Candidatus Thiodictyon syntrophicum: one gene and its partner. Each later gene encodes a partner of the first gene's protein in a complex. Links are inferred from orthologs where the notes say so. Each region holds a gene or a part of one and is shown in the gene's direction. Other genes may lie near its edges.

Region 1 (5,577 bases):
GCCCGCAACCCGACCGGGTCGCGCTCGGTTTGCGCGAGCTGATGATCAATGCCGTCGAGCACGGCAATCTCGGGATCGACTATGCCGGGAAGTCACAACTCCTGCTGGATGGCGATCTCGCGGCCGAGTTGGAGCGTCGCCAACAGTTGGCGGAAAACGCCGATAAGCGCGTGGAGATCCGCTTCGAGCGCACCCCGGAGTCGATCCTGTTCACCGTTCGGGACCAAGGCGAGGGGTTTGCCTGGAATGCCTATCTCGACTTCGATCCGGAGCGCGCCTTCGACCCGCACGGGCGGGGCATCGCGATCGCCCGCGCGATGAGCTTCGATACCTTGGAATACCTGGGCAACGGCAATACGGTCCGGGTCTCGGTGGCGCTTCGTGACGCCTGATCTCAATCACGGCTGTGCAAAGGAGATGACCGAGGCCGTAGGGTCCGCTGTGCGGACCGCATGCCGCGCGAGACCAACCGACGCTGGAACTCGCCCTGGGGCAGGAATTGGCTAAACTGGAGGAGCAATCCAAGATGTCCTATGTCATCTGAACCCTATTCCGACCCCCCGCACCCGGAGATGGCCTCATGATCCCGCAACCCAAACCCTTCCTGCGCTTCGATGACTGGCTCGCGGCCGAGCGGGCGTCCCTTGACGGACGCACCGAGTACAGCGACGGCGAAGTATTCGCGATGGCCGGCGCGAGCGAGGCGCACAACCTGATCGTCGCCAACGTCATCCGCGAACTGGGCAATCAGTTCAAGGGACGCCCCTGCGTCGTCTATCCGAGCGACATGAAAGTCCGCGTCGAGACCACCCGCACCGGGGCCTACCCCGACGTGATGGTGGTGTGCGGGCCGCGGACCTTCCTGGACGAGAGCCGCGACGTGCTGACCAACCCGACCCTCATCATTGAGGTCCTGTCCGACTCCACCGAGGCCTGGGACCGCGGGGGCAAGTTCGCCGCCTACCGGAGCCTGCCGAGCCTGCGGGCCTTCCTGCTCTTGTCCCAGCGGGCGATGCAGGCGGAGAGCTTCGTGCGGGCCGATGACGACACCTGGACCCTGCGCGCCTTCAGCGGCCCGGACGCCGTGGTGCCGCTGGCAGCCGCCGAGGCCTCGCTTCAGCTCCGGGAGGTCTACGACAAGGTGGACTTGCCGCTGGGCGTAACCCCGGTTGGACCCGGCTGACCAGCACCCCAATCGTGCTACACAAATGGAGCGCAATGGCTTTCCACTGAAGGTGCGCACGGCGCACCCTACGCCAATGGTCCGGGCAATTGCGTCAGGTGGTACCAGTGCCCACGTAGGGTGGAATGTGCCAGCGGTTCCGCCCTATCCTAAGTCCCGCGGTCGACCGGCTGAAGCCTCGACCTCCGGTCTCCTCGCGGCCGGAACGACGAGCGACACCCCCTGGACTGGAGGCTCACACCGCCGCGGGACCCGGCCGCAAGGAGCTGGGGACCGCCCCCCTACCCCTGCACCAACAGATTACGCAGTTCGATGATCGCCGCATTGGCGCGGGAGATGTAGGACGCCATCACCAGTGAGTGGTTGGCGATAGGCCCGAACCCGGTGCCGTTGAGGATCGCCGGGCTCCAGATGGGCTTCTGGGTGTTTTCCAGCTCGCGGATGATCTGTTTGAGCGACACCAGCGCGTTCTTGTCCTGAAGCACCGGGGCGAAGTCTATCTCCATCGCCTTCAGACTCTGAAGCAGGGCCCAGGTGTAGCCGCGGGCCTCGAAGAAATAGTCGTCGATCTTGAGCCAGGGGGTCTTGGTCCGCGTCTGCTCCGGGACCGGCTTCGACTGGCGGGCATTGGGGTCACCCGCCAGGGCGGTGTCGAGCTGGGCCTGACCCACGGCATAGGACAGGCGCTGCCCCAGGCTGCCGAGGCGCTTGCTGACCACCTGCAGGTAATCGGTCAGATTGTCCGCCCGCGCGAAGAACTGGCCGTCATATTGCTGGTTGTCGGAGAGCCGCACCAGATAGCGCTTCAGCGACGCGACGCCGTCGCGGTATTCCGATTCCGACGACGGGAAGATCCAGGACTCGGAGTCGTAATTGAACTTGGGCTCAGCCACCTGGAGGTCCTTATCCTCCACCGATTGGGTCTGGGCGCGGGCGAAGTCGTTGCGCAGCGCGCTGGTGAGGTCACGCAGCTCGGTCAGGACGCCGAATTCCCAGTTAGGGATATTGTCCAGATAGAGTCCGGGGGGGCTGATGTCGTTGGTCAGGTAGCCCCCGGGCTTGTTCAGCAGCACCTCGGTGATGCCGATGGCGGTCGCGGTGGTCAGACTGCCGGGGACCAGCTTGGCCGGGTCGTTGCCGACCAGCTTGAGGGCATTTTCCCTGACATCGAACCCGGCGGGCGAGCGGGACCAGTAGACGCCGAGGACGACGATGACCACCAGATAGGTGACCACAAAGAGCCCCAGGGTCCACCACAGGCCCTTCTCTTTCCAGGTCCGGGGGTCGTAAAACGCCACCACCTTGGTGACGGTCTCAGTCAGGCGCGGGGCTCGGGGAAATCGTTGATCCATTTGGAACTCCTGTGTTTCAGGTCAGGACGGTTGAGGACGGGGGCGGTACCGGGGGACTGGCGGCAGCGGGCACGAGGCCGCGGCCGCGGCCGCCGCGATATCCGCAATCGCCTTATGTGATAGCGGTCGCCGCGAGTCTCAAGCGAGGAGCGCCGCGTAGACGGCCAGATCGGCGGGAGAGTAGCAGCAGAAGACGACCTCCCGGATCCCCGGATGCCGCGGCAGGGCGACGCGCACGGTGTCGACGGCGATAGCGGCGGCGGCGGCAATGGGGTAGCCGTAGATGCCGGTGCTGATGCTGGGGAAGGCCAGCGAACGCACCCCGGCCGCCGCGGCGACCGCGAGCGAGCGGCGGTAGCAGGCGGCGAGCAGGTCCGGCTCACCCGCGGTGCCGCCGTGCCAGACGGGGCCGACGGTGTGGATCACGTAGCGGGCCGGGAGCCGGTAGCCGCGGGTGAGCCGCGCGTCACCGGTGGCGCAACCCCCGAGCGTCAGGCACTCGGCCAACAAGTCAGGCCCGGCGGCGCGGTGGATGGCCCCGTCCACGCCCCCGCCGCCCTGGAGCGAACCATTGGCCGCATTGACGATCGCGTCGATGGCGAGCGTTGTGATGTCGGCCGCGATGGCCTTAAGTATGGTCGGCATGGTCACTGAACTCCGCCGCGCGCAAAGGGAGCGAAACTATACCAGAGGCCCGCCGGAGCACATCGCCTGCCCCAGGCGGCGCCCCATCGGTTAGCATTGGGGGAGTTCGCGCCGCGGCGGCGCACGGACCCCAGATCAACCCTTGGCCAGGCAGAGCAACCATGAGCGAATCCACCCCAGCAGAGAACCCCGGTCAGACCCAGGCCCCTGCCCCAAGTCAAACCCAGGACATCGGCACCGAGATTGCGATCATCGGCGGCGGACCCGGCGGCTACACCGCGGCCTTCCGCGCCGCGGACCTCGGCAAGCGCGTGGTCCTGATCGAGCGCTACGGCGCCCTGGGCGGGGTCTGTCTCAACGTCGGCTGCATCCCCTCCAAGGCCCTGCTGCACACCGCGGCCATCATCGAGGAGGCCAAGGCCCTGGGCGTGATGGGCGTGACCTTCGCGCCCCCCGCGATCGACCTCGATAAGATGCGCGCCGGCAAGGAGCAGGTGGTCGCCCGCCTCACCGGCGGGCTCGCCGCGCTCGCCAAGCAGCGCAAGGTCCAGATCCTGACCGGCAGCGCGCGCTTCGAGGGCCCGCGGCGCCTCAGCGTCGAGACCCGGGAGGGCCGGGTCACGGTCAACTTCAACCAGTGCATCATCGCCTGCGGCTCAAGCCCGGTGCGCATCCCCGGCTTCCCCCACGAGGACCCGCGGGTGATGGACTCCACCGGGGCCCTGGAGATTCGGGACATCCCGGGGCGCCTGCTGATCGTCGGCGGCGGCATCATCGGTCTGGAGATGGCGAGTGTCTACGCCGCGCTCGGCTCGCGCATCGATGTCGTGGAGCTGCAGGACCAGCTCATCCCCGGCTGCGACCTGGATCTCGTGCGGGTACTGGAGAAGGTGGTCAAGCCGCGCTACGAGCGCATCCTGCTGGAAACCAAGGTCGCGCGCATGGACGCCGCCGCCGCGGGCATCAAGGTCGTCTTCGAGGGCAAGCACCCGGGCGAGGAGACCTACGACCGGGTCCTGGTCGCGGTCGGACGTCGCCCCAACGGCAAGTCGGTCAACGCCGAGGCGGCCGGCGTCACGGTAAACGCCCAGGGCTTCATCCCGGTCGACGGCCATATGCGCACCAATGTGCCCAACATCTACGCCATCGGCGACGTGGTGGGCAACCCCATGCTGGCCCACAAGGCGACCCACGAGGCCAAGGTCGCGGCCGAGGTCATCTGCGGCCTGCCCGCCCTGTTCGACCCGCTCACCATCCCCTCCGTCGCCTACACCGACCCCGAGATCGCCTGGATGGGACTGACCGAGACCGAGGCCAAGAAGCAGGGCATCGCCTATGAGAAGGGCGTCTTCCCCTGGGCCGCCAGCGGCCGGGCGCTCGGCATCCACCGCGAGGAAGGCCTGACCAAGCTCCTGTTCGACCCCCAGACCCACCGCATCCTCGGCGCCGGCATCGTCGGCGTGAACGCCGGTGAACTGATCGGCGAGACCGTACTGGCCCTAGAGATGGGCGCCGACATGGAGGACATCGGGCTCACCATCCACCCGCACCCGACGCTGAACGAGACCATCGGCCTCGCCGCCGAGATGGCGCACGGGTCCATCACCGACCTGATGCCGCCGAAGAAGCGCTGAACCACTGCGCGAGCAGTCCCGTAGGATGGGTAGAGCGCAGCGAAACCCATCGTTTGCGCGCCTCGAAGGCGTTGCTTGCCGGGTTTCGCTGCGCTCGACCCATCCTACCGATCGGGCGTGTAGCGGGTCCCGACCGAATACTCTCGCAGGCTCGCCGCGTGGGAATCCCGCCTGGGCGCACGAAGGCCTTGATCATCGTTCCGGCCGACGCGCACGCGGTCCGCACAGCGGACCCTACGGGAAGGCGCCGCGCCCGCAGGGTCCGCTGTGCGGACCAGCGACCTCGTCGTCACCGAAGTGGCAGGAACGATGATCGAGGCCCGCACGAAATTGATGCGGTGCCCCGCCCCGCTGACAACGGGCCTGTCATGGTTTATCCTCGCCCCAGTGAGGTTGCCGTGCAAGTCCGCACCCTCGCCGGCAGGCCGGGGCCGTCGCCGCACCGAAGGACCTAAGCCGAGACGTACACAGCCCCCGGGCGCACGCGGCCCGGGGCCCAGGACCCGGAAGCGACTGGAGGGAACGCGATGAAAGACGACTGTTTCTACGCCCATAGCGCCAACGCCGCCGGGGCTTGGCACCGCCTGAGCGAGCACCTGGAGTCCGTCGGCCGTCAGGCCCGGACCTTCGCCGGTGCCGCCCCCTGGCGTGAGGAAGCCGGTCTCGCCGGAGGTCAGCACGACCTCGGCAAGTACGGCGACCGCTTCCGGCGCCGACTTCTGGGGCAAGACTCCGGACTCGATCACTGGTCGATGGGCGCCTG
Region 2 (4,227 bases), 4.3 Mb from region 1 along the record:
AGCACGGTGACCGGCATCCTGAAGGGCATGTACCGCGTCCAGCGGGGCGAGGAGCGCACCCACCGGGTACAATTGCTGGGCGCCGGCACCATCCTGCGCGAGGTGCTGGCCGCGGCCGAGCTGCTCGCCCGTGACTTCGACGTGGGCGCCACGGTGTGGAGTGTCACAAGCTTCAATGAACTACGGCGCGAGGGCATCGACGCGGAGCGCTGGAACATGCTCCACCCCGAGGACGAACCGCGGGCGCCCTATGTGACGGCCCAACTCACCGACACCCGCGGACCCGTCATCGCCGCCACCGACTATATGCGCGCCTATGCCGATCAGATTCGGCCCTATTGCCCGCGTCGCTATGTCGTGCTGGGCACCGACGGCTATGGCCGCAGCGACATGCGCAGTCAGTTGCGCAAGTTCTTCGAGGTCAATCGCTACTATGTGGCGGTAGCCGCCCTCAAGGCCCTGGCGGACGAGGGCGCGATCCCCGCCGCCAGGGTCGCGGAGGCCATCGCCAAATACCGCATCGACCCGGAAAAGCCCAATCCGGTGACCGTCTGAAACGCCCGGCAACACAGGCTTTGGAGAATACAGCGTGGCACACCTCGAAACCATCCTGTTGCCCGACATCGGCGATTTCGCCGAGGTCGAGATCATCGAGATCCTGGTCGCCCCCGGCGAGCGGATCGAACCCGAACAGTCACTCCTGACCCTGGAGAGCGACAAGGCGACCATGGAGATCCCGGCGCCGCGCGGCGGGGTGATCCAGGACCTCCTGGTCAAGGTCGGGGACAAGATAGCGGCCGGCAGCCCGCTGATGACACTGGCGACGCAGGATGCGGCGGCGCCGCCCCCCGCGGCGTCGCCAGTGGCCGAGCCGACGGCGGCCAGCCCGACGGCGGCCCCGACCCAGGCCGCAGCCCCAGCCGTGAGCGGGGTCGGCGAGACCATCTCAGTCCTGCTCCCGGACATCGGTGACTACGCCGAGGTGCCCGTGATCGAGATCCTGGTGGCCCCGGGCGAGCGGGTGGAACAGGATCAATCCATCCTGACCCTGGAGAGCGACAAGGCGACCATGGAGGTCCCCTCGCCGCAGGCCGGCGTAGTAGAGGGTATCGCGGTCCAACTCGGGGACAAACTGAGCCAGGGCGACCTGATCCTGACGCTGCGGGTGGATGGCGGCGGCGCGGCGGCGCCGACGGCAGTTGCTCCAGCCCCGGCCGCGGAACCGCCCGCCAAGCCCGCGCCGACGCCCCCCCAGCGCGCCCCTGGCGAGGCCGAGCGGCGTCAGGCCCCGGTGCCCCTGCGTCCGGACGACCTGGCCGCCATCGGTGCTGCCGGTCGCAAGGCCCACGCCAGCCCCACGGTGCGGCGTCTGGCGCGGGAGCTGGGCGTTGACCTGATCCTGGTCAAGGGGTCAGGGCCCAAGGACCGCGTGCTGCGGGAGGACGTGCAGGGATATGTCAAGCGCACCCTGGCCCAGGGGGCCGCGGCGTCCGCCGCGGGCGCCCTGCCCTTCGCGCTCCCCGCCGCGGCGGCCGTGGACTTTTCCAAGTTCGGACCCGTCGAGGTCAAGGAACTCTCCCGCATCCAGAAGCTCAGCGGCCGGCACCTGCACCGGTGCTGGCTCTCGATCCCGCACATCACCCAGTTCGATGAGGCGGACATCACCGAGTTGGAGGCCTTCCGCAAGGCGCAGAAGGACGCCGCGGAGGCGGCGGGGGTGAAACTGACCTTCCTGCCCTTCCTGCTCAAGGCCGTCGCCACGGCCCTGAACCGCATGCCCACGGTCAAGTCGTCCCTGACCCCGGACGGCGACGCACTGGTGATGAAGCACTACACCCATATCGGCGTCGCTGTGGACACCCCCAACGGGCTGGTGGTCCCGGTGGTGCGCGACGTGGACAAGAAGGGCATCTACGACCTGGCCCGGGACCTGATGGATTTCAGCAAAAAGGCCCGAGACGGCAAGCTCCTGCCCGGCGACATGCAGGGCGGCTGCTTCACCATCTCCAGCCTCGGGGGCATCGGCGGCACCGCCTTCACCCCCATCGTGAATGCCCCTGAGGTAGCCATCCTGGGGGTTTCGCGCTCGGACACGAAGCCGGTATGGAACGGAAAAGAATTCGTGCCGCGCCTGATGCTGCCGCTATCGTTGTCTTATGACCACCGGGTGATCGACGGCGCCGCGGGGGCGCGCTTCACTACCCTGCTCGGGCGACTCCTGGGGGACATCCGCACCCTGCTGCTCTGATGCCCGCGCGGGTGCGATCAGAACTGATGTGGTGATCGAGATCGTGGGTACGTTGTCGTTGTCGTTGTCGTTGTCGTTGTCGAATAATCCGACCACGATTACGACAACGACAACGACGCCCGGTCCTTGAGAACGCCCGGTAGCCTGTAGCTGTAGGTGCGCGATGCGTACCCTACGACATGTGCGTTAACACATCAGATCTGATCGCACCCTGCCCGCGCCCCGGCGTCCGATGCTTCAGCCTTGCCCTGTGGGAGTCCGGTCCCGCGGGGACACGAGTGAAATGATCGGGCGCTGGACTACCAGAACCTGGGCTCGAACCCCGGCCGATTCTTGACCTCCATGACCTGATCGCCCACGGCAAGCACCAGGAAGCCCAGCCGCTCGGCGTAGTTGAGCACACTGTCGTCCACCGACAGGGTGGCCAGGATGCCGACGACCGGCAAATGGGCGCGCGCGGGCAGGAATTCCCGGAAGGCGGCGATCTCATCGATCAGCCGGTCGACATCCGCACTGCGCAGGGTGGCCTTGGTGCTGTTCAAGGCGGCCACCTCGGGGGCGATGGCAAAGGCATCGAACTCCCGCACCCGCCCGTCGGGCAGACGCAACCGCACCCGGGCCTGGATGCTGTCGAATTCGCGGCCCAGCGTCTCACGCAGGATGCGCGGCAGGCTGGGGTAGACCAAGTCCTCGACCATGGTGCCGAGCTTGTTGGCGAGGTCGCCCCACTTGCGGTTCATCTCGCGGCGCTCGGCGATGGACTCGGCCTTGAATCCCAGCATTTCGGCCTTGAATCCCAGCATTTCGTCCTTGAACTCGCGCATTTCGTCCTTGAACTCGCGCATCTCGTCCTTGAACTCGCGCATCTCGTCCTTGAACTCGCGCATCTCGTCCTTGAACTCGCGCATCTCCGCCGTGGTGCGCTGCTGGGACTTATAGAGCTTGTTGAACTCGATCCCCACACTCGCGACGAACCGGTCGATCGAGGCCTCGAGTCGATCGACGCGTTCGGCGGTGGCAGGCAGCGGGGCGGGCATGGGATGACTCCGGTTGGTCGGCGCAGGAGAGTATAGCCCTGCGCGACGGTTTGAGCCCGGCGACCGCCCGGCGGCGGGGACCGCGCCGGACCTACCTCAAGGGCCGGGCCCCGCTCAGGCGGCGACGCGTTCGGTCCTTTCCTCCAGGCGCCGAATCAACGGATACAGATTCTCGGTCTCGCGCTGGATGCGATCGAGCACCAACCCGAACATCTGATTGGTGTCCCTCACGAAGGCGGCGTGATCGGCGATCTTCAATTCCTGTTTACGCTCGTCGCACCAGTCCTTGAGGTAGGCGGCGAAGATCCGCTTGATCTCCACGGAGCCGGACAGGAAGCGGTCGGCGGTATTCACCATGAGCCGGTCCTGACTCTGAATGAGACGCCCGCAGAACTGGGCGTCCACCATCTCCATGTGCTGGCGAACCTTGCTTACGTATTCAAAGAAGAGCTGGCGCGCGCAGTCGGTATCACACATGGCGCGCTTGCGAATGAGATAGAGAAAGACATTGGAGATCTCCGTGATCTTGTGATTTTGTTCGTGACATCTCGCGAAATTGACCATGTTACTCCGCCCTCCGGGGTTTTCTTGTGGTAATGTGAAAATGATATTTCCGATCGCGCCGCCGGCCCCACACCGGGGGCGAAAGGCGCAAGCAACGCGGCGGTCAGGAAAATGACCGCGGGGCCGTGCGGGCCGCCGGCCCACCCCGGTTGAGCCGGCGGCGACACTGCACCAATACCCTGCAACCAGAGCAGCGGGCCGGTTCCCGGGTCGCCGCATGCCGTGAAGCGAAAACGTAACGCCCCGGCGCGCCTTTTACAAGAGCTAATTGCCGGGACGCACACAATCCTTGCCGCCGCTTTGTCCCCGGCCTTTCCGCCTGCTGGTCAGGTACGCCGGGCCGGTGGCTGGTACACCCGCAGACCGAGTCCCCGGGAT

Evidence for each region. Proteins that work in one complex are often made in the same cells at the same time.
Region 2: the proteins of lpdA (region 1) and aceF are in contact, whole or in part, in a crystal structure (PDB 1EBD), measured with the Geobacillus stearothermophilus proteins. The link is inferred for Candidatus Thiodictyon syntrophicum from one-to-one orthologs. Residues at the interface, in WP_049624544.1 of Geobacillus stearothermophilus: Pro340, Ser341, Asp344, Tyr345, Arg403, Asp406, Val408, Glu431, Ala432, Gly433, Asp438; in WP_033016211.1 of Geobacillus stearothermophilus: Ile130, Ala131, Met132, Pro133, Arg136, Arg140, Glu141, Asn155, Arg157.

What each region holds. Positions count from the first base shown.
Region 1 is NZ_CP020370.1:4,608,680-4,614,256, forward strand. The notes cover bases 2,620-5,577. They hold lpdA (dihydrolipoyl dehydrogenase), read left to right. Parts: upstream 2,620-3,341; coding sequence 3,342-4,814; downstream 4,815-5,577. Other genes in these bases: THSYN_RS19375 (O-acetyl-ADP-ribose deacetylase), read right to left, coding at 2,674-3,171; THSYN_RS19385 (CRISPR-associated endonuclease Cas3''), read left to right, coding at 5,342-5,577. In the rest of the region: THSYN_RS19360 (response regulator), read left to right, coding at 1-392; THSYN_RS19365 (Uma2 family endonuclease), read left to right, coding at 581-1,183; THSYN_RS19370 (DUF2333 family protein), read right to left, coding at 1,465-2,535. UniProt on the Escherichia coli protein: Lipoamide dehydrogenase is a component of the glycine cleavage system as well as of the alpha-ketoacid dehydrogenase complexes.
Region 2 is NZ_CP020370.1:274,035-278,261, reverse strand. Bases 1-2,918 are described here. They hold aceF (dihydrolipoyllysine-residue acetyltransferase), read left to right. Parts: upstream 1-589; coding sequence 590-2,248; downstream 2,249-2,918. Other genes in these bases: THSYN_RS01170 (hypothetical protein), read right to left, coding at 2,548-2,918; aceE (pyruvate dehydrogenase (acetyl-transferring), homodimeric type), read left to right, coding at 1-555. Also shown: more of THSYN_RS01170, read right to left, coding at 2,919-3,285; THSYN_RS01165 (hypothetical protein), read right to left, coding at 3,400-3,849.